DNA from 3 places in the Lysinibacillus sp. Bpr_S20 genome. Region 3 is predicted to be linked to each of the others. Evidence: riboswitches for the same ligand, from Rfam matches in the RefSeq annotation. Region 3 holds a riboswitch; each other region holds the start of a gene.

What was found. Region 3 has a riboswitch for lysine ahead of MWJ95_RS18935 (transporter substrate-binding domain-containing protein). Riboswitches for the same ligand answer to the same signal wherever they lie in the genome.
Positions count from the first base shown of each region.
Region 1: it holds a riboswitch for lysine, as region 3 does, so the genes downstream of both, MWJ95_RS19650 (cysteine hydrolase family protein) here and MWJ95_RS18935 (transporter substrate-binding domain-containing protein) in region 3, are expected to answer to the same signal.
Region 2: it holds a riboswitch for lysine, as region 3 does, so the genes downstream of both, MWJ95_RS11985 (aspartate kinase) here and MWJ95_RS18935 (transporter substrate-binding domain-containing protein) in region 3, are expected to answer to the same signal.

Region 1 covers NZ_JALNLQ010000010.1:5,551-13,339, reverse strand. The annotation lists partial or broken gene MWJ95_RS19665 (alpha/beta fold hydrolase) at 391-1,288, opposite strand; gene MWJ95_RS19660 (helix-turn-helix transcriptional regulator) at 1,543-1,755, shown strand; gene MWJ95_RS19655 (hypothetical protein) at 1,757-2,155, shown strand; lysine riboswitch at 2,559-2,743, shown strand; gene MWJ95_RS19650 (cysteine hydrolase family protein) at 2,897-3,613, shown strand; gene MWJ95_RS19645 (APC family permease) at 3,627-4,970, shown strand; gene MWJ95_RS19640 (hypothetical protein) at 5,368-5,796, shown strand; gene MWJ95_RS19635 (hypothetical protein) at 6,003-6,362, shown strand; gene MWJ95_RS19630 (IS30 family transposase) at 6,514-7,449, shown strand; gene MWJ95_RS19625 (hypothetical protein) at 7,491-7,789, shown strand, end outside.
Region 2 covers NZ_JALNLQ010000004.1:213,025-220,813, forward strand. The annotation lists gene MWJ95_RS11970 (amino acid permease) at 1-407, shown strand, start outside; gene trxA (thioredoxin) at 532-843, shown strand; gene uvrC (excinuclease ABC subunit UvrC) at 1,119-2,906, shown strand; lysine riboswitch at 3,139-3,318, shown strand; gene MWJ95_RS11985 (aspartate kinase) at 3,658-4,884, shown strand; gene MWJ95_RS11990 (methyl-accepting chemotaxis protein) at 5,071-6,330, shown strand; gene MWJ95_RS11995 (YslB family protein) at 6,381-6,815, opposite strand; gene MWJ95_RS12000 (succinate dehydrogenase cytochrome b558 subunit) at 7,088-7,696, shown strand; gene sdhA (succinate dehydrogenase flavoprotein subunit) at 7,764-7,789, shown strand, end outside.
Region 3 covers NZ_JALNLQ010000009.1:48,052-55,840, reverse strand. The annotation lists gene MWJ95_RS18945 (amino acid ABC transporter ATP-binding protein) at 106-837, opposite strand; gene MWJ95_RS18940 (amino acid ABC transporter permease) at 850-1,575, opposite strand; gene MWJ95_RS18935 (transporter substrate-binding domain-containing protein) at 1,712-2,578, opposite strand; lysine riboswitch at 2,695-2,881, opposite strand; gene odhB (2-oxoglutarate dehydrogenase complex dihydrolipoyllysine-residue succinyltransferase) at 3,884-5,119, opposite strand; gene MWJ95_RS18925 (2-oxoglutarate dehydrogenase E1 component) at 5,211-7,789, opposite strand, start outside.

The DNA.
Region 1 (7,789 bases), on a different contig from region 3:
TTTATGTTTTACAGAAACAATCTTTGAGAAAACAGCCTTTATTTTCAACAAGCCGGATTTTACAGGCATTTATCCCTCACCTACCAATCCATTTTGAAGGGACCCTTAGAAGTTAGAAACGATTATTTTATTAGGTAGCTTGTTAAAAATGAGTTCAGTACGGCACTGTACGCATATTTGTATTTGTGCGCCTGACTTGTATATTCAGAACCTTGAAGACAGACGAAGAGGTTAGCCAAGAGCAAGGGTGTCCATGACGACACGGAAGCTGAAGGAACTGGAGGCTTTTCTGTATATGTAATAAGTTCCTGTTCGGTTTATAGAGCATTCCTTACTCAATTGAATGAAGGGGATTCCCTAACTTTTATTTGGAAACGTTTAATTTATATATTATATATGCTTGAGTGTCTTGGTAGTCTCTTTAACAAAATCCATAAATACTTTCTCTTCTTCAACAAATGGATAGTGATTCGATTGTTCAAAGATAGTTAATTCAGACGTAGGAATAAGGTCAACAATTTCGTAACTAAATTCAACCGGACATTGCGCGTCATATTTCCCTCCAAATACATATGTATCTATATGAATTGTCGGTAGTTCTTTACGCAAATCTAATGACTTTACTGCAACTTTTCTAAAGTAATCTAGTGTGCGACCAACAGTACGTCCACTAGTCGGTATTGTCAGAGCATGTTTTAATTTTTCTTTGCTGGTAAATGACATAAGTGCCCATTCAAAATCTAGTTCTTTTCGTTTTTCCTGAGGCGTTTTGCTGTTATTTAAACTTTCCATAATTTCGATAATACGACTGAAATTTTTATTTTCAGGACAGTAAATGCTATTTGGATGACTTGCGTAAGCTTTACTTGCTGCACTGCAACCACAGATACATTTTGTTAGAGATTGTTGTTTTAATACAGCATATTGCAAGGCGAGCATGCCACCTGTTGAATGACCTGCAAAAGCCCATTTAGGAATATGTAAAGCTTCACGAATTGCTTCTAAATCTAAAATAATTTCTTCTAAATTCATTTGCTCATCTGCTTCAACTACAGCTGAATTACCTGCTCCCCGGACATTAATTAAAAAGACTTGGTAATACTCTGTGAACGGATTAGCAAACCAATATTAAAAAGACTTGGTAATACTCTGTGAACGGATTAGCAAACCAATTGCCTTTTTCATTAAAAGCCATGTAAAAATGTGTAATGGCAAGTGGCTCGCCGCTTCCCTTTACAAAATATTCGAAAGTTCCTCTTGGTGTTTCAATTAATTTTTGTTCCCACATCTTTAACACATCCTATTTATCAAAAGTTTGAATTTTCTAACAAATACTATTATACTCTTTTGGATTGCTCAATAGGAGAATTAATATTCCAAGAGCGTTGTTTGGTAGCCTTCCAAAAAAATGTTATTCAATAATATGGACCGATTGCTGCACAATATTGAGGAAACTCAAAATGTAATGTTGACATTACATTTTAGATTTTTTAATATTATATTATGTAATGTATACATTACATTTTAGGAAGGATGTAATTCATGAAGCATGGGGTGCGAAATTCAGTCAAAGAATTTAGGAAAGAAAAAGGCTTAACACAGGACCAATTAGCTGAAGGTATCTCTGTTACAAGACAAACGATTATAGCGATTGAAAAACAACGATATGAACCATCTATTGGTACTGCTATTAAATTAGCAACTGTTTTAGAATGCCCACTTGAAAAATTATTTTGGATTGAAGGAGAAGAATAAAATGAATGTATCGTATCGAACAAACTTTATTTTGCGTATAGGGATTCCATTGTATTTGTTTATTAGCTATTTCTTCATTTCACATTCTAAGTTAACATTGATCATTGCTATTTTAGCAACAATTCACCTGATTACATTTGGTCTTGACGTTCATAGAAAAGGGAAATGGAATAAAATCAATCTTCAGCATGACCAACGTACGCGAGATAATGCCTTATTTGCAGGAAATCTCATATATTGGTTTACCATTCTCGTTTTACTTTTAGGCACGTTATTAATACAAAATTCTATGATTTCCATTACGTATCCGAAGTTGGTTGGGTATCTTATCTTAATTAGTTTGCTCTTAAAATGGATAATACGAGATTACTTAAATAATCGAGTAGAATCTGAGGATTAAGAATGAACAGAAGGTGGTTGTGCGGCTGCTGAGACCTTTTATTACTGTTTAATATATGAATAAAACTGAATATAATTTTAGAGGTGCCTTACTTATAGCTGGTAATATAAGTAAGGCATTTTTTGTGTATTAATAGACTACTTAATTAGAAGCTTGTTTTTCTGAGAAGTTTTTTACTATGTGTTAGATGATTTTTTCTATAGGACAAAATTTTAAAAAAATTGCATGGGGGTATACCTCTCTCTTCATTATTGTAAATAGTTATTGTTTAAAGTGTTTGATGGTCATTTTTTTGTGGTTGTGTGCAGTAAGTCTTATAAAATATAGTAGATTATAAAGTTGACATATAAAAAATGGAATAATATAATTATTTCAAATATTTAAATAAGCCTCACTTTTCTGATAGTGAGGTAGAGGCGCGGCAATTAACAGTACCTAATGGAGTCCGAGAAGATGAGGAAGTTAGATAGAAGGAAGTGTCGCCGAAGTATGTGATGAGTTCTCGCCATCATATACTGGGTCTGTAGCGAATAGTTGCAGGACTGTCTTCGTAAACATACGTGTTTATGAAGTTGTGCTATCTCTGTTTAGACAAACGGTGGGAAGTTTAAATGGTCGATTCATTTTAGTTTCTAGAAATGAGTAGGTCATTTTTGTGTTAGACAGATTCTTTTTGCACGAAGAGTCTGTTTTTTATTTGTCTTTACATTTTGGAATTTGAGGTATTTTGGAGGGGATATTATGGAGAATACATCAACATTATATTATGAATTTTTACCGACTGACGGTCAAAAAATAAACGTGAACCCAGATAAAACAGCATTACTAATAGTAGACATGCAACATCAGTTTATTAGCCGAGACGGATTAGACGCGCAGATTGCAAGAGAAAAGGGCATGTTTGATCAGTGGGAATACTTTTTTGATCGTATCGACAATTTAACGATCCCGAACAATAAAAAGCTTTTAGATTTTTTCCGTACTAATAAATTAGAAGTAACATTTGGTCGCATTGCTTGCCATCATAAAGATGGACGAGATCGTTCTCCTGTACAACGCCGGCCAGGATGGAACAATATTTTATTGCCAATCGGTGACCCAGGAGCGGAGATGGTGGATGAATTAAAGCCTCTTGATGACGAAATTGTTGTAAATAAAACGACAGATAGCGTATTAAGTGGTACGAATTATGAATTTTTACTGCGTAATATGGGCATTGAAACAGTAGTTTGTACAGGTGTTGTCACAGATCAATGTGTTGCTTCAACAGTTCGAAGCTTAGCTGACGCAGGCTTTGAAGTTATTTTAGTTGAAGATGCATGTACAGCTGCAACGCAACAGCTTCATGATGCTGAAATTATGATTATGAATCAAATTTATTGCCAAGTGATGAGTACAGATGAAGTAATTGAGTTAGTAACGGAAGAACTATCAAAACGCGAACCTACGAAAGTGTGAGAGGAAATGGTCTATGAGTCAAACACCAAATGATCATACACCACAGTTAAAGCGTGTTTTAACATTAAAAGATTTAGTCATTTATGGTATTGCTTTTATGACACCGATTGCGCCAGCTTATATTTATGGCTTTGCAGCAGAGTCTACAGGTGGGATGTTGCCATTAGCCTACTTGATTGCGATGGTTGCAATGATGTTTTCTGCATATAGTTACGGTCGAATGGCTGCTGTTTTTCCAAATGGGGGGTCAACATATACATATACCCAACGTGCCATCAATCCGCATTTAGGTTTTTTTGCAGGTTGGGCAATGTTTATGGATTATGTCTTAGTGCCACTCATTGTATTCATGGTAGGTGCTTCCTATGCGAATGCATTAATGCCATCTGTTCCGTATTGGGTATGGGTGTTATTAATTGCAGGTATTATAACTACTGTCAATATTCTAGGTATTGGCATCGCAGCAAAAACAAATCAAATCCTCGTTATGTTTATGGGAATTGTAGTCGTTATTTTTGTGATTTTATGTGTAAAGGCAATTGTCGGTGGGGAAAGTGATACGTCGCTCTTTACTGTTGTGCCGTTTTTCAACGATGAAAAATTCGTTATGTCTGCAATTATTTCTGGTGCAGCAATGGCCTGCTTCTCATTTTTAGGGTTCGATTCGATTACAACACTTTCAGAAGAGGCAGTTAATCCAAAAGAGGATATTTGGAAGGCAGCTATTTTAGCTTGTTTAATCGGAGGACTTATTTTTATTGTGCAAGCTTACGTAGCTCAGCTCGTATGGCCTGATGTTACAAACTTTAGTTCAGCTGATACGGCTTTATTTGATGTAGCGGAAAAAGCAGGTGGTGCAATTCTTGCAACTCTTTATACGGTTGCGATTATTGTATCGACAGTGACAGCTGGTTTAACAGGACAAGCCAGTGCATCTCGTTTAATGTTTAGTATGGGGCGTGATGAGGTACTTTCGAAAAAGTATTTCACACATTTACATCCAAAATATCAAACACCAGTATACAATATTTTATTGTTGTGTGTGATTAGTGTTTTAGGAGCGCTGTTTTTATCAATAAATTTTGTAGCAGAATTAATGAACTTTGGAGGCCTGACAGGATTTATGTTTGTCAATTTGTCAGTGATTGTGTATTACTTCTTCCGTAAAAAAGAAATGAAAATAATTCGATACTTATTAATTCCAGGACTAGGATTTGGTATTTGTTTCTACTTATTTATTAATTTATCACCGATGACATTGAAGGTAGGCTTTATCTGGCTTGCAATTGGTTTTATCTATGTTTTCATTACGACGAAAGGCTTCAAAAAGAAACCACCAACTTTTACGGATTTATAAAATACCGAAAGAGCTTAGCGTAAATTTCTAAGATAAGTCAGTTATTTAACGTTGGTAATTTTTATCGATGTTAGGTAGCTGATTTATTTTAATACAGGAATTCCTTATAAATATTCAGGATAATATAGCTGGTACTGTATATCGAAGGATTTGAGGCGGATGAGATAGCCAAAAAATAATCCATAAGAAGTTAAAGATATAATAAAAACATTTGGGCTCGACAGGGCGTTAGCTGAAGTAAAAAACTGTTTGAAGATAATTCTTCGCTTGAATAGATAAATATGATGTCAATCGGGCGCATTATAATAAGGAATGCGTCTATTTGTATTTAAGGGCCATTTTATGGCAGAAGGATTTTATCTCCTTCTTAGAATGATATCGGGATGAGGGGATTGAATTGCGGAAGATTGTTAGTTTATGTTTACTATTGTTTTTGGTATCCTGCCAATCCGTACAAGTAAATGATAGTTCGCATATTACTGAAGAGGAAGTTGTTAGGGTGTTACAAGAGAATGGTGTTAAACTAGTGGGAGCTGAATCTTCAAGAGAAAACATCTTTGGTTCGAAATTAAAAGATGTGAATCCTGGTGCATATAAGTTAAGTGAAAAACAGCTTTTTATTTATGAATTTGCAACAGAAAACGACCGCGAGAAGGGTACAAAGGAGTTTGCTGAAAAGACTGCGACAATGAATTTGGTGTCTTTCAGTATGTTTAAAAAGAGAAATATACTGATTTTTTATTTACATGGACAAAATTTAAATTCAGAAAGTATACCATTTGAGAAAGAAATAAAAGGAGCACTCGACAGCATTAGTGAAGGATAAAAGGACAGAATGCTAACGTCTTTCTGTTAAAGGGCGCAATTCTTGAATTGAAATTGTGCCTTTTTCAGTAATAGGGTCATATTATTGAAAACAATAAGATATGTTCAAACGACGCTTTGGGTGCTTTTTTTATTCAACTAACGGCGCAGGATAGTTTAACAATTTATGTGGATTTTTATGGTAAAATATTTAGTGAGGTGGGGGATTTGCTCAAAGAAGAAAGAAAATTTATAAATAGTTTATCTATAAGAACTAAATTTGTTTCTTTAGGCGTAATCATAACTCTTTTGAGTATTTTTGTTGTGGATTTTTCCTTTAAATTTTTCTTGATTTGTTATTTGCTTGGAGTATTTTTAATCTTTATCAGTGATCTCATTGGTATAGAGAAGTTTAATAAAAACGCAATAGGAGAGATAACTTCAAGTTTTGGATTTGTATTGATTATGTTAGGGGTATTTGCACCCCTAGGAATTAATCCCAACTTTCATTATGGCATGATAATAGGGCCTTTTTTTATGTTAATTGGAACAACACTAAAGAGGCTAGCGAAGAAAAAAGGTTCTTAAACTAAACCAGCTAATAGATTGTCAATAAAAATCTTTTAAATTGACGGATTGTAATATTAAGTGCAACACCCAGAAGTCAATATAAAGGAAGCCCATAACGACCTCGTGTAGAATGTAGTTACCACACAAACATTCAAACGGAGGAATCGTTATGAGCTATACCCATCTTACCATATCAGAACGTGTAAAAATAGAAACATACCTAGAACTTGATTATCCGATTCGTAAAATAGCGAAACTCTTAAATCGTCAACCTTCTACGATTTCCAGAGAAATAAAACGCCACGCCGGTAGTACGGCTGACGAAGCGCAGGTACGTTACCACCAAAATAAATCTAACTGTAGTGCCAAGTCAAAATGTACACCCGAAGTAAAAGAAGCTGTTCAAGAAAAGTTGTGGGATACTTGGTCGCCTGAACAAATTGTCGGCCGCTTGTATCAAGGACAGCTAAGTTTTAAAACCATCTATCGCTGGATTTACGAGGGTTTTTTAGAAGTGCCTATAACCGTTCTCCGTCAAAAAGGAAAGCGCCAAAAGCCCCGCGAAACAAGAGGAAGATTTAACATTGGTACCCCAATTTCTAAACGCCCAAAAGAAGTACGTAAACGTGAAACCTTTGGACATTGGGAGTTAGATACAGTTGTATCTGGACGTGGGAAAGCAAAAGGTTGTGTAGCAACATTTATTGAGCGAATGACACGATGGTATGTTGGCTTTTTGATACCAGATCGCTCAGCTCAATCAATGGAAAGAGCAGTACGTCTACTTCATACTAAATTACCAAAAGGCGCTATAAAAACAGCCCCAACAGACCGAGGTAAAGAATTTAGCTGCTATAAAGTGTTAGAAAAAGACTTGAAAAATGATGTTTATTTTGCAGATGCCTATTCTTCTTGGCAACGTGGAAGTAACGAAAATGGAAATGGATTACTTCGCGAGTCCTTCCCTAAGCAAACCAATTTCGAAAAAGTATCACCAGAAGAACTAACAGAATCATTAAACTATATCAATAACCGACCAAGAAAATGTCTTGGTTGGAAAACTGCAAACGAGGCTTTTAATGAGCAATTGTTGCACTTAATTTGACAAATCATCAAATAAAAACGTGACGGAAAGTGGTTGATTATATGAATGTGAATTCTATTGCATCACCTCAACAATCATCATTCTATTCCAAAAATATTAGTGTGAAATCGGAAGAGAAATCAGTATTTCCCCTTAGTGAAACGGTAGAGAATATGGAGCAAAAAGATTCTTCTGCTATTTACAAGGAACTTTCGAGTAGATATGATGTCAGAAATGCTACCTTTGAAGAAATCACCGAAATGTCCAAAGCGCTATATGGAGTAGGAAAAATATCTTTTAAGGAGCATGCTGTTTTAACATTTGATTTTGATAAAGCCACTAACTATTTAAAACGGCATGC
Region 2 (7,789 bases), on a different contig from region 3:
GTGTTCCTAAAATCTTTGCCCATTTATCGAAAAGAAAAGTTCCGGTATATGCCATATTAATGTGTACTTTAGCTTTATATATGGCCGTAATATTTTCTTTATTTGCAGGAAGTAAAACCTTTGATTTCCTAATGGGCTCACTTGGTTATACCGTGTTATTTATTTGGTTAATTATCGCGATTGCGCATCTGAAATCGCGTAAAAAACAGCCGGAAAAAACAAGTACCTATGCAGTAAAATGGTACCCTTATACGACTTGGATAGCTATTATTGCGTTAAGTGCCATACTGATTGGGATAATTTTTACAACATCTATTATCGTAACAGGTATTACACTAGCCATTTATCTCTTTATTACGTTAACTTATGTCTATAAAGGTCGTTCTCAAGAAAATGAAGCTAAATAATAAAACAACTTGTTGCCTTTTTCGACCTTATTTTTCATAAATTTTGCATACTAGGCAGATTGTTCGCTCAACAGAATTTATCCATGCTATACTACAAGCATAGTAAGTTTAAGGAGGATTTCAAATGGCAATTGTACATGCAACAGATGCAACTTTCCAAGACGATATTAAAGAAGGGTTAGTACTAGTTGACTTTTGGGCAGCTTGGTGCGGACCTTGTAAAATGATTGGACCAGTTCTTGAAGAAATGGATGCTGCTGGTAGCGCAGCTAAAATTGTAAAAGTAGATGTAGATAACAACCAAGGTACTGCAGCGCAATACCAAATTATGTCTATTCCATCATTACTATTATTTAAAGATGGTGAATTAGTAGACAAAACTGTTGGTTTCCAACCAAAAGAAGCGTTAGAAGCATTTATCGCAAAACATGCTTAACTTCTTTCAATAGAAGTCTCCCACCTCTACATATGGTGAGATGAATGCGAATTTAAGTTACTTTTCAGGGGTCCAAAAACTCGCTGAAAGAAGTTAAAGCCTCCGGCGGATGTCACAGAATCGGAAAGGAGTGCTTTGTTTAGCATAAAGCCGATTCCGGACGCAATTATGCCGAGGCATAATTGATTCTGTAAGAAAAAAAGAGTCAAGCCATCAATATGATGTGCTTGGCTTTTTTTCGTTATATAATAAAAGAAAAAGGAGGCAGGTAGGCGATGAATGATTTAATGAAACGAAAGCTTGAAATTTTACCAGATCAGCCTGGCTGCTATTTGATGAAAGATCGACAAGGAACAATTATTTATGTCGGGAAAGCAAAAGTGCTGAAAAATCGAGTACGCTCTTATTTTACGGGTACGCATGAAGGGAAAACACAGAGACTTGTAGGCGAAATTGAAGATTTTGAGTACATTGTGACATCCTCCAATATTGAAGCTTTAATTTTAGAGCTTAATCTAATAAAACTACATGATCCGAAGTACAATATTATGCTGACGGATGATAAAACGTATCCGTATTTAAAAATTACAAATGAAAAACACCCACGACTTATTACAACACGAAAAGTGAAAAAGGATAAGGCAAAATATTTTGGCCCGTATCCAAACGCGTATGCAGCAAGTGAGACGAAAAAGTTGCTAGATCGTTTATATCCTCTACGAAAATGTGTACAACTTCCTTCAAAGGTTTGTTTGTATTATCACATGGGGCAATGTCTAGCTCCTTGTGTGAAAGAGATTGATGTTGAAACTTACAACGATATGATTGAGGATATGACAAAATTTTTAAATGGTGGGGTTGAGGAAGTTAAAAAAGAGCTAGAGGTAAAAATGCTAGCGGCCGCGGAAAACTTAGAGTTTGAGCGTGCAAAGGAATTTCGTGATCAAATTGCATATATCGATACGGTCATGCAAAAGCAAAAAATCGTATCAAGTGATACAACTAACCGCGATGTATTTGGCTATGCAGTCGAGAAGGGCTGGATGTGTGTTCAAGTTTTCTTTGTCCGTCAAGGAAAGCTCATTGAGCGAGATGTCTCGATTTTCCCGATTTATCAAGAGGCAGAAGAGGAGTTTTTAACGTTCGTTGGACGATTTTATGACAAGCTTGAGCACATTAAGCCTAAAGAAATCTTTATCCCACAATCTATTGATGCGGAGATTTTAACGGAACTATTAGAAGTGAAAGTACTGACACCAAAACGTGGGCAAAAAAAAGAGCTAGTTGAATTAGCAACAAAAAATGCTGAAATTGCTGTAGCAGCGAAGTTCCAGCTTATTGAACGTCAGGAAGAACGGACAATAGGAGCATGTGAGGCGCTCGGTGAAGCTATGGGTATTTCTGCGCCTTTACGGATTGAAGCTTTCGATAACAGTCATATGCATGGGACAGATGCTGTTTCTGCAATGGTTGTATTTATTGATGGAAAACCTGCTAAGAAGGAGTATCGAAAATATAAAACACGCACAGCTGCCAAGCACGATGATTATGGGGCAATGCAGGAAGTTATCCGTCGTCGTTACACACGCGTATTAAAGGAAGGTCTACCTTTACCAGATTTAGTACTAATTGATGGTGGGAAGGGGCAAATGGAGGTCGCGCGTGAAGTATTAGAAGATGAGCTCGGTCTTGTCATTCCAATTGCCGGATTAGCAAAAGATGACAAGCATAATACGTCACAGCTCCTTTTTGGTGATCCACCTGAAGTAATTGCGTTAAAGCGCACAAGCGATGGATTCTATTTACTACAACGAATTCAGGATGAAGTACACCGCTTTGCGATCACCTTCTTACGACAGCAACACGAAAAGCATGCTATACAGTCTGTCCTTGATCAGATAGAGGGCGTTGGTCCAAAGCGAAAACAGCAATTGCTCAAGCATTTTGGCTCTGTCAAAAAAATACGTGAGGCAAGCATACAGGCATTAGAAGAAGCAGGGATACCTACTAATCTAGCTAACAATATCTATGCTTACTTTCATTCAGCAGATAGTTCTTTGTAGCAAAAATGAAGCTGTAGCTACAAAGAATTACTGAAATAAAGCAAAGCGATAGTGTCAATTACGCGAAGGAAAAAATTTCAATAAGAGACATTGTCAAAGGATTAGACATATGCTAAGGTTGTATATAACATTGATTTAGCAATGTTATATACAACACCTTAGTTTTTTAGTTACTTCTATATATAAAATGGGAATTTTTCCACTAAGGTTCAATTAAATACGTTCACTATTTAGTGATGATAGAGGTGCAAGGTTCAAGAGTAGTGCATTAGAGGACGGACAAGTCCATTGAAAATGTATAAAAGGGGAGCTTGCCGAAGTAGAGCATCGTTGTTTCCGATGCTGTGCTGGTTTTACATTTAAGAGATGTAAGACTGTCGATTCTAAACCGTTTCGGAGGGCTATCACACATGCGCAAGTTACTTTTATTGTACATGTTATAAGCAGCTTTCACGTTATGTGAGGGTTGCTTTTTTTAGTTTTCTAGAGACAACTTTTCGTACTGTTAAGGAATGATGCCGGAAGATTTCCCTTATTATCAAGGCACTATATTGGGCTTATAGAAGTAGCGTCAATGCCAAAGATCCATACTAAAATCTGTTCTTGATAATAAGGGACGGAAGTATTAGGAACTGAGAAATGTGAGTGCTCATGATGCTTTGCTTTTACAGTGCTATTTTTGTGAAGATCCGCAAAGGTCTAGCTACTTTAAACGCAATGAAATGATGGATGACAAAGGAGAATGATACAGATGGTGAGAATTGTGATGAAATTTGGAGGTGCGGCATTCGCTTCAACAGAGCACATTCAAAATGTTGTGAAAAAGGCGATTGCAGAAAAGGAAAAAGGTTTCGATGTTGTCGTTGTTACGTCAACAATGAGGAGTGTGGCTGAAGAAATAGCGAAAATGGTCCGTAATCTATCGGACAATGCTTCTAAACGTGAACTAGACGCACTATTTTCAACAAGCGCTCAATTGGCAAGTTCGTTAGTGGCACTTGCTTTGCAGGAAGAAGGATATAATGCAGTGTCATTAACAGGCTGGCAGGCTGGTATTCAAACCGATGCTCTGTATGGTCATGCACGTATTGATGAGATTGATGTTAGTCGACTAGAAGAGCATTTTGCACAGGGACAAATCGTCATCGTAGCTGGGGAACAGGGGATCGATAATTTACGGAATATTACGACGCTTGGTAAAGGTGGAGCGGAAACGGCGGCTATAGCGATAGCAGCAAAATTGAAGGCAGAGCGCGTAGATATTTACACGAATGTGGACGGAGTCTATACTGCTGATCCAAGTCATGTCGCTGGGGCGCAAAAGTTAAAAGAAATTTCCTATGATGAGATGCTGGAGCTTTCAAACTTAGGGTCACAAATTATGCACCCACGAGCTGTAGAGTTAGCAAAGAAGTTTCAAATCCCAGTTATCATTCGGGCGAGCGAGAGAGATACAGTAGGTACTTTATTGAAGGAGGAAGTTGAAATGGAGAAAAATTTAATGGTACGTGGTGTTGCCTATGAGTCAGACGTTATTCGCTTAACGGTTGGTTATGATGCTTATTCCAATGCTTCGTTAGCAGATATGTTCACAAAACTTGCTGAAAATCACATAAATGTTGATATAATCGTACAAGCAATAATTGATGGCTTAAAGCCGACTGTATCATTTACGATTTTGAAAGAGGAGTTTGCAGAAGCTTTACGTGTCCTAGAAGATAGCAAATTATCGCTAGGGTTCAGTTTTGCTGATTTTGAAATCGGTTTGGCAAAAGTCTCTATTATTGGTTCGGGGATGGCATCTAATCCAGGGGTGGCTGCGCGCATGTTTGATCGTCTACGTCGAGAAAATATCCCTGTAAAAATGGTAAGTACATCGGAAATAAAAGTGTCTGTAGTTGTACCCCAGGACGACATGATTCGTGCAGCAAATGCATTACATGATGAATTTAACCTCTTTCAGGAGATGCTTTTGTAGCGAATTTCAACCAATGTTTTATGTACCGAAAGCCCCACCACTATGGCGTTTTACATAATATTGAAGAGGGTGTGTCAGTAAATGGCACATTCTTTTTTTGTTCACATCAAATTTACTATTTTATGCAATTCTATTGTTATATAATAAAATGTGACATGTTTTACCAAGGGGAAGGTGGGAGTTTGTATGGTATTATTCGGTTTATTTCAAAAGTCAGTGGATGAAAGCGTTGAAACAAACAATGATTTAGAAATACAAATATTAAAAAAGCGAATTCTAGAATTGGAACTTGAACAGGAAAGTATTGATGTGAAAAATGCGATTTTAGACTTTGTTCTAGCACATATGGAGTTAATTAATTTTCAAACGGCTTTAAAGGTTCAGAATGTTTCAATGAGTGTAGGGGAAATTTCAGCAATGAGTGAAGAAATGTCGTCAAATACAGAAGAGATGCTTTCGTCTGAGCAAAATGTAAATGCAAACATTCAAGAAATAAAACAGCATTCGTTATTACTTGTAGAAGAAATGGAATCGTCCATTACTAAAGGTGAAATGGTTCAGGAGTTGCTGACTAAAGGAACTCATTCAACAGAGCAGTTGTATGATGAAATGACCAAAATGGATGATATCGGTAAAAGTGTAACTGGGATTGCTGATCAAACACAACTTCTATCGTTAAATGCATCTATTGAAGCCGCACGTGCTGGTGAACATGGTAAGGGCTTTAATGTTGTCGCGATGGAGGTAGGAAAGTTAGCAAGCAGCTCGAAAGGTTCATTGCATGAAATGACGAAGATTAGGTCAGTCATTGATAAGAAACTACATAATACAATAACCAATATCAAACAAGTCGAACATTATTTAACTGACTTTTTAAGTATTATGAAGGACAATATTGCTAACTTGACTGTCACAAGTCAAAATATTGAGGAAGCTGCAGATGGCATCCATCAAATAACAGCCGCATCAGAAGAAAATGTAATTGCTGTAGGCCGATTAGCGGAAACAACGACGGAATTATTACATACTAGTGATTTCTCAGAAATCATACAAAATCAAGTATCTGAAATGTTAAGAGCTATTGCACCAACAATCCGAAAGCCTTCAGAGCAAACGGTAGTTAGCCAATTGGCAGCAAGGTTAATGGATCATGCTAGCTTTTTACGTAATGCTATTCAAAAGGCTGGTCATAAAGAAACAATAAAAACGCATCATCAGTGTCTATTTGGGAAATGGTATTATGGTCATTTTGAGGAATTTCAACATTTACCGGAATATCGGCATATAGAGCAACCTCATGAATTAGTACACATGGCCGCACAAAAATTAGTGAATGAACTATCAATCATTAACTTAGAGGAAATGATTCAACACTCGTTAAATATTTTAGAAGCATTTATTTCGTTAATAGATGTGCTTTTAAAAGAAAGACATGCACAACTATGAATAGAAAAAAGGATTGTCATCCACGATTTGGAATGACAATCCTTTTTGTTTTATTCTGCGGGAACGGTGTTCATGATTCGTTCTTTGACGTCCCATTTTACTGTAAACATAACGTTTTGGTGCTTTTCACGTTTTTCATCATAGCATTCTGTTAAATAACCTTTTGCTTGCTGGATTTGTTCAGCTATAAATCCTGCTTCAAGTCTAAAACTACGAAGACCGATTTGTAACAGGTCTGGATCATTTGTTAGCTGGAATATACGTCCATCCTTCGATTCTTTGATGAGCTCTAAATTACCCCAACAGGCATCTGCGAAAAATGCGATAAGCTCTTCTTGATTTTTACAAGGGAACTTCCGAGCAAGGTCTTTTCCTGCCCAATAAAGGACATCTCCTTCATGCTTACCAAGAATGGAAGATAAAATATAATCGCGAATTATCTCATAGCCAAATGCTGAGATTGTAGGAGATGAAGTGTTTAACATTGAAATCCTTCTTTCTTAGAATTTTCTTGAAATTTGACACTGATAAAGTAAAGATAGATTTTTCGAGAAAAAACGACGCGTCATGTACTAGAATGTTACTTTAATAAGGAATATGAAAAACTCTAAGTTGCCTTGACGCTCGTAGATCTTGAGAGTACAATAAACATGTCATAATATTGTACCATGATGAAATACACAGTCAATGAAGTATCAGTTACAAAATGATGACTTCTTTTGTTGTGCTATTTTAAGTACTAAGGGGGGTAACAGTCTTGTCGAAAGATCGAGAGTTTTTATGGCGTCGCTTACATTCTCTACTTGGTATCATTCCAGTAGGTCTGTTTTTAACGATGCACCTGTTAATTAACTTTACAGCAACAGGCGGAGCAGAAAATTATAACGCAGCTACCGCAAATATGGAAAAGATTCCATTCCTTATCCTAGTTGAATGGATTGTCATCTATATTCCATTAATGTTCCACGCATTCTATGGTGTCTACATTGCATTCACTGCTACACCAAATACAGGACGTTTCAGCACATACCGTAACTGGATGTACTCATTACAACGTTTCACAGGTGTATTCCTAGTGATCTTCATTGCATGGCATATTTTCCAAACTCGTATTCAAAAAGCACTTGGTACAGAAGTTGATTACGACATGATGGCGAATATTGTTTCTAATCCATTCATGCTTGGATTCTACATTGTTGGTATTATATCAGCAACTTTCCACTTATCAAACGGTTTATGGGCATTCCTAGTAAGCTGGGGTATTACACAATCTCCTCAGTCTCAAAAGATTGCTACTTATGTAACAAACATTATTTTCGTAATTCTAAGTGTAGTTGGTGTGGCTGCTATTTTAGCTTTCGTTTAATGTAATAGAAGCTACTATAGAGCACATGACAATCATTGCAATTTTTTAAGAGGAGTGAGAAATAATCATGGCGAAAAGCAAAATAATTGTTGT
Region 3 (7,789 bases):
GGCCGTTGCCTTTGCAATTTGCTTTATTTTATACGCAGAATGGAATTCTAGAAAATAAGTGAGCCCATTAATTTGGACTCACTTTTTTTGATTGCTAGTTGCAAGTTATTTTAATGTTCGTTTTAAAAATTCTTTTGTCCGTTCATGTTGAGGGTTGATTAAAACCTGTGCAGGTGACCCTTCCTCTACAATAACACCTTTATCCATAAAGACGACACGATCTGCTACTTCTTTAGCAAATTCCATTTCATGTGTAACAATTAACATTGTATTCCCGGCATCAGCTAGCTGACGCATTACTTTCAACACTTCACCTACCATTTCTGGATCAAGGGCTGACGTCGGTTCATCAAACAGCATGACTTCCGGGCTCATGGACAATGCTCGCGCAATCGCTACCCGCTGTTTTTGACCACCAGAAAGTTGTCGTGGCTTTGCACTAACGTATTGATCCATACCTACAATTTGCAAATATTTTAAAGCAACTTCCTCTGCTTCAACCTTCGAACGCTTTAAAACTTTCATTTGACCAACTGTGCAATTTTTAAGCACATTATGATTGTTGAATAAGTTAAATTGTTGAAATACCATACCTAAATGTGTACGATATTCCTGGATATTATGCTTTTCATCTAAAATGTTTTCACCTTTATATATAATTTGGCCGCCACTTGGGGTTTCCAGTAAATTAATGCAGCGTAATAATGTTGATTTACCAGATCCTGAAGAACCGATCAAGCACACAACCTCGCCTTTTTCTACTTGAAAATTTACATCCTTTAACACTTCGTTACGACCAAATGATTTACTTAAGTGCTCTATTTTAATAACTGTCATTTACTCGTCCCCCTATATTGCTTCTCTCTGTTCTTTTTGATAGGCATCTGGTCCATCCAGTCGTTTTTCAATATACAGTAAAATTCTTGATGCTGTGAATGTCATGATGAAATAAAGAACACAAGCTATAAAGAAGGATTCAAAATAACGAAAGTTATTCCCTGCAATTGACTTTGTTTGGAAAAATAATTCTGTAACTCCAATAACGTTTAAAACGGCTGTATCTTTAATGTTCATAATTAATTGGTTACCTGTTGCCGGCAATATATTTCGGGCAACTTGTGGTAAAACAACATGTAGCATGATTTGAACATGATTCATACCAATGGCCGATGCAGCCTCGTACTGCCCTTGATCAATGGAAACAATACCGCCACGCACGATTTCTGCCATATAAGCACCCGTATTGAGTGAAACCACTAAAATACCTGCTGTAATAAAATGCATATCAATACCAAATGCTATATCTAATCCGAAAAATACAACCATTGCTTGTACAATCATTGGTGTACCACGGAAGAATTCGACATAGCAAGTAAGTATAAAATTAATGAGTTTTAAGCAATAAAATTTTACACCCTTTTTACGAACTTTGATGGTATGCATAATTCCAATGAAAAATCCGATAAGTGCACCAATAATTGTACTACTAATTGAAATAAGTAATGTATAATAAGTACCTCGTAAAAACATTTGCCAGTTGTTCTCAACAATAGAAATAATCCATTCAAGACTCATGATGTTCCTCCTAACCACGTCGTGTTGCTTGTTTGTTACAGTATCTTATGAAACTTTTAGCTAAGACATTATTAAATATTTTGAGAGATTTTGTGATTGCACGGACTAGCAAATAGCCCGTGCATGTAAGTTTATGTTATTGAGCTGCTGGTTGTTGGTTAATGGCTTCTTCCATAATTTTTTGGCGCTCATCTTCTGAAATACCTTTTAAGATGTCATTGATTTTTTCAAGATCTGCATCACCTTTGCGTACACCAACTGCGATTGATGTATTTGAAATATCTGTCTTGAAGCCTTTTTCAAACTTTACATACGTAAATTTATCATTTGCAGCAGCAGCCGAAATACCTTCTGGACGTTCTGCTACATAGCCGTCAATTTTTCCAGCTTCTAAAGCTACACGCATAGCTGGGAAGTTATCCATTGCAGTTTGTTTTTTTACACCTTTGATTTGATCAATAACTGTGTAGTTAGAAGTATTTAATTGTGATGTGATTTTAGCTCCAGAGAAATCTTGGATGGATGTTGCTTTTTCATATTTGCTTCCTTTTTTAATAACCATGACAAAATCAGATGTATAGTAGTTTTCTGTGAAGTCGATTGTTTGCTTACGCTTATCGGTAGGTGACATACCAGCAATGATTGCATCGATTTTATTTGATTGTAGAGCTGGTACTAAACCATCCCATTCTAATTTTACGATCACTAATTCTTTTCCTAAGCCCTCCGCTATTTTTTTGGCCATTTGTACATCATAGCCACCTGCATATTCTGCATTATCGGCAATTTTTACTGCGCCATTTGCATCATCTTGCTGCGTCCAGTTAAACGGAGCATAACCTGCTTCCATCCCAATACGGAATTGAACGCCACCCTCTTTTGTATCAGTACTTGCAGTGCCTTTACTAGATGATGTCGTATCCTTCTTGTCACTCGTACCACAAGCTGCGAGCAAAATTGCGGTCATTACGGCCAACATAAATACTAACAATTTTCTTTTCATCAAATATTCCCCTTTTCTATAAAAAAATAAGACAACTGTACAAAAAAAGACCTAAGTACTGAACTTAGGTCTTACTTTTTTTAACAGTTGCCCAAATCCTCACTATAATTCCATCATTCCGAGATAGCACAACCTAGTAAACCTGGAAAATAATTCACTAGGACAGTCCTGCACTTATTCACTGCAGACCCAGCATAAAAGTACGAGCTCCTTTTATACTTCGGCGATAGTTCCTTCTTCATTGCGTCTTCGCTTGCTTGTACTCAACAATGAACTAATAAATACCGCGCCTCTACCTCACAATAGGATAAATGTGAGGTTTGTTTATTTAATTGATATTAAGATACTACTATAAAAGTAACTTATTCGTCAAGATAATTTTATTACTTTTCAGACTAATTACAATATTAGGGTTTTTTATCTATTTTATAGCCAAATATACACTCTTACAATGTTGAAAATGATGACTCCGCTTAGCCATGAGATTTCAATAAAAGCGTATGTCGTCGCTTCGTGCCTGTTCAAGTCGTTCCGGCCAATCTTTCCGTCACTTCGGCTGTTTTATCCGTCGCTTTGACTTTTCTTTCCGTCGTTCCGATCAATCTTTCCGTCGCTTCGTGCCTGTTCGTCGTTCCGGCCAATCTTTCCGTCGCTTCGGCTGTTCTATCCGTCGCTTTAACTCTTTTTTCCGTCGTTCTTGCTGCTGTTTCTGTCGCTTTGTGTCCGTTCCATCGTTCCGGTCAATCTTTCCGTCGCTTCGATTGTTTTATCCGTCACTTTGACTCTTCTTTCCGTCGTTCTAAGTGCTGTTTCCGTTGCTTCGTATCAGTTCCTCGTTCCGGCCAATCTTTCCGTCGCTTCGGCTGTTTTATCCATCGCTTTGGCTCTTCTTTCCGTCGTTCTTACTGCTGTTTCCGTCGCTTCGTATCAGTTCCGTCGTTCCGGCCAATCTTTCCGTCACTTCGGCTGTTTTATCCGTCGCTTTGACTTTTCTTTTCATCGCTTCGTGCCTGTTCGTCGTTCCGGCCAATCTTTCCGTCGCTTCGGCTGTTCTATCCGTCGCTTTAACTCTTTTTTCCGTCGTTCTTGCTGCTGTTTCCGTCGCTTTGTGTCCGTTCCGTCGTTCCGGTCAATCTTTCCGTCGCTTCGATTGTTTTATCCGTCACTTTGACTCTTCTTTCCTTCGTTCTAAGTGCTGTTTCCGTCGCTTCGGTTCTTTTATCCATCACTTCTTTATAAATTGATCCATAAAAAGATAAAAAACCCTGCGAAACAATGTTCGCAAGGTTTTTATAAGCCCAGGAATTAAGAATTTAATAATAAATCTTCTGGGTTTTCAAGTAATTCTTTAACAGTTTTAAGGAAGCCTACAGAATCTTTACCATCGATAATACGGTGGTCATAAGAAAGTGCTAAGTACATCATTGGGCGAATTTCTACTTCACCATTCACTTCAACTGGACGTTTTTTGATAGTGTGCATACCAAGGATAGCAGCTTGTGTACCATTCATGATAGGTGTAGACATTAATGAACCGAATACCCCACCATTTGTAATTGTGAATGAGCCACCTGAAAGATCTGCTAAACCTAATTTTTTATCGCGTGCTTTTTTCGCTAGGTCTGCAATTGAATCTTCAATTTCTGCAAAGTTTTTACGGTCAGCATCACGTACAACTGGTACTACTAAACCTTCTTCTGTTGATACAGCTACACCGATATCAAAGAAGTTGTTTAAGTGAATTTCATCACCCACGATTTGTGCGTTAACATATGGGTATTTTTTAAGTGCTGCAACTACAGCTTTTGTGAAGAATGACATGAAACCAAGTTTTGAGCCAGTTGACTCGAAGAATTGGTCTTTTTTACGAGAACGTAAAGCCATTACGTTTGTCATATCTACTTCGTTAAATGTTGTTAACATTGCTGTAGATTGTTTTACTTCAAGTAAGCGTTTTGCAATTGTTTGACGGCGACGGCTCATTTTTTCAACTGTCACACGTGATTCATCAACTGCTGCAACTGCTTTCGGTGCTGCTGGAGCTGCTTGTGGTGCTGCAACTGGAGCTGTACCATGAGCTGCTACGTCTTGTACACGAACGCGGCCTTGTGGATCTACTGGAGATACAGCAGCAAGGTCAATACCTTTTTCACGAGCAAGTTTACGAGCTGCTGGAGATGCGATTACACGCTCACCAGTAGTTTCTTCTACAACTGGTGCTGCTGCAACAGGTGCAGGTGCCGCTTGTGGTGCTGCTGGAACTGGTGCTGCCTCAACTGGAGCTGCCGGAGCAGGTGCTGCGCCTTCGCCAGCTTCTACAACTGCGATTACTTGACCTACTAGTACAGTATCGCCTTCTTCAGCTAAAATTTGAGTTAAAACTCCCGCTTCTTCAGAAATGATTTCAGCGTTTACTTTATCTGTTTCAAGTTCAACGATGAATTCACCTTTTTCAACGCGATCGCCCACTTTTTTTACCCACTGTGCGATACTACCTTCTGTAATCGATTCTGCTAATTCAGGGACTTTAATTTCAGCCACTTTCATTTCCTCCTTTAATAAACGTGCATTGTGCACATTAGAAGGGCTACCGCCTTAGCAAGTAGCCCGGCTCTCATTAATTAATATGTGATTATTTAACTTTTAAAGGCTCAGCAACTGCTTCTTCTACAAGTGCTGCTTGAGCTGCTTTATGAGAATCTGCATCACCTTCAGAAGTCGAACTCATTGCAGGTCGACCTACATAACGTAGTTTTTTACCTTCTGAAAGTTCGTGTAATGTTTCTAATGCATAATTCCAAGAACCTTGGTTTTTAGGTTCTTCTTGTACCCAAACGATTTCTTTTACATTAGGATACTTAGCAATGATATCAGCAACTTGCTCTTTTGGGAATGGGTAAAGTTGTTCTACACGAATAATGTGTAAGTGATCGAAGCCTTCACCGTCTTTAATGCGGTCTGCAATGTCGATCATTACTTTACCTGTACCTAATACAATACGTTCTACAGCTTCTGGTTTCGAACCTAGACCTGGTTGCTCAATTACTTCTTGGAATGAGCCATTTGCCAATTGTTCAGCGTTCGCTGCAGCTAATGGGTGACGAAGTAAGTACTTAGGTGAAACCACTACAAGTGGACGAACACCTTCAGTTCCTAATAATGCTGCTTGACGACGTAATAAGTGGTAGTAGTTACCTGCGTTTGAGCAGTTCGCTACGAACCAGTTATTTTCAGCTGACATTTGTAAGTAACGTTCCATACGGCTTGAAGAGTGTTCTGGTCCTTGACCTTCATAGCCATGTGGTAAAAGAATAACTAAACCAGATTTTTGACCCCATTTAGCACGTGCACCTGAAATAAAGTTATCGAACATAACTTGTGCCATGTTAGCAAAGTCACCAAATTGAGCTTCCCAAACTGATAGCACATGATCATTTTCTAAATTGTAACCATATTCAAAGCCTACTACCCCAGCTTCTGTAAGTGGAGAGTTGTGTACTGTAAATGATGCATTTGCACCTGAAATATGGTGAAGTGGTGTGAATAACTTACCATTGTTTTTGTCATGTAACACTAAGTGACGTTGAGAGAACGTACCACGTTGTGCATCTTGACCTGTAAAACGTACTGGAGTGCCATCTTGAATAATCGTTGCATATGCTAAAGTTTCTGCATGACCCCAGTCGATTTTTGCAGAAGCAAATGCATCACGGCGTTTTTCTAAAATTTTACCAAGTTTTTTCTGTGGTTCGAAGTTTTCTTCAAACACTAAAAGCTCTTCATTAATTTTTTCTAGACGTTCCGCACCAACTGCTGTATCAATTTGTGGGAATTCTACTTTTAATTCTTCAGGCATTTCTGGATGCTTATGCTCATCTTTGTCTGCCATTTCTTTCACATGATCATAAGCTGCTTGCATCTCTGCATAAATAGCTTTATCTAAAGCTGCTACTTCTTCAGCAGAAACTACGCCTTCAGCTGCTAATTGAGCACCGTATAAAGCGCGAACTGGTTCATGTTTAGAAACTAATTTATATGTTTCAGGGTTTGTTACAGTTGGATCATCCGTTTCATTATGACCATGACGACGGTAACCGATAAGGTCAACGATGATATCTTTACCGAATTTTTGACGGTAGTTAGCTGCAAAGCGTCCTACTAAAGCTACAGACTCAGGGCTATCTGCATTTACATGCACAACTGGTACTTCATAACCTTTTGCAGGGTCAGAAGAGTAAACAGAAGAGCGAGAGTCTTGTAATTCAGTTGTAAATCCAATCATGTTGTTAGCAATGATGTGGATTGTACCACCAGTAGTGAACCCCTCAGTTTTTGCAAAGTTTAATACTTCTGTTACGATCCCTTGACCTGGGAATGCAGCGTCACCATGCACAAGAATACCTAATCCTTTTGTGCGGTCATGAATAGCTTGCCCTGGTTTAGAAGTGTCATCTTGTGCTGCACGTGCAGTACCTAAAACAACAGGATTCCCTACTTCTAAGTGAGATGGGTTGTAAGCTAGCTTTACATTCATACCAGATTCACGCATATATGAAGCACCCATATGGTACTTAACATCACCAGTCCAGCCTTTTGTAATTTCAAGGCGGCCGTCTTCTGGGATAAATAAATCATTAGATACATGTGCAAAGTCAGAGAACATCATATCGTATGGTTTATTTAAAATGTGTGTTAACACGTTTAAACGACCACGGTGAGCCATACCAATACGTACTTTTTCCACGTTATTTGCTTCAACTGTTTTCAAAATTTCATCAAATAGAACGATTTGAGTATCTAAACCTTCACCAGAGAAACGTTTTTGACCTACAAAAGTTTTATGAATAAACTTCTCGAAGTTTTCAACACGAGTTAAACGGTCTAATAAAGCTTTTTTCTCATTAGAAGTTAATGATTGTTTAAATGAACCTGTTTCAATTTGTGCTTGAATCCAATCACGTTCTTCTGTAGTTCCTACGTGATTATATTCAAACGCTACTTTACCTGTATAAACAGATTTTAAGTAATCGATTGCATCTTTACCATTTTTCACGTTTGCTGGCACATCTTTGAAGAAGACAGCTGCAGGAATTTCAGCTAAATCTGCAGCGCTTAGGTTGAACGCGCTTTCTTCAATTTGAGCTGTTTGTAGTTCACGGTTTTTCAAAGGATAAATATCTGCCGCTAAATGACCGTTTGAACGGATTGCAT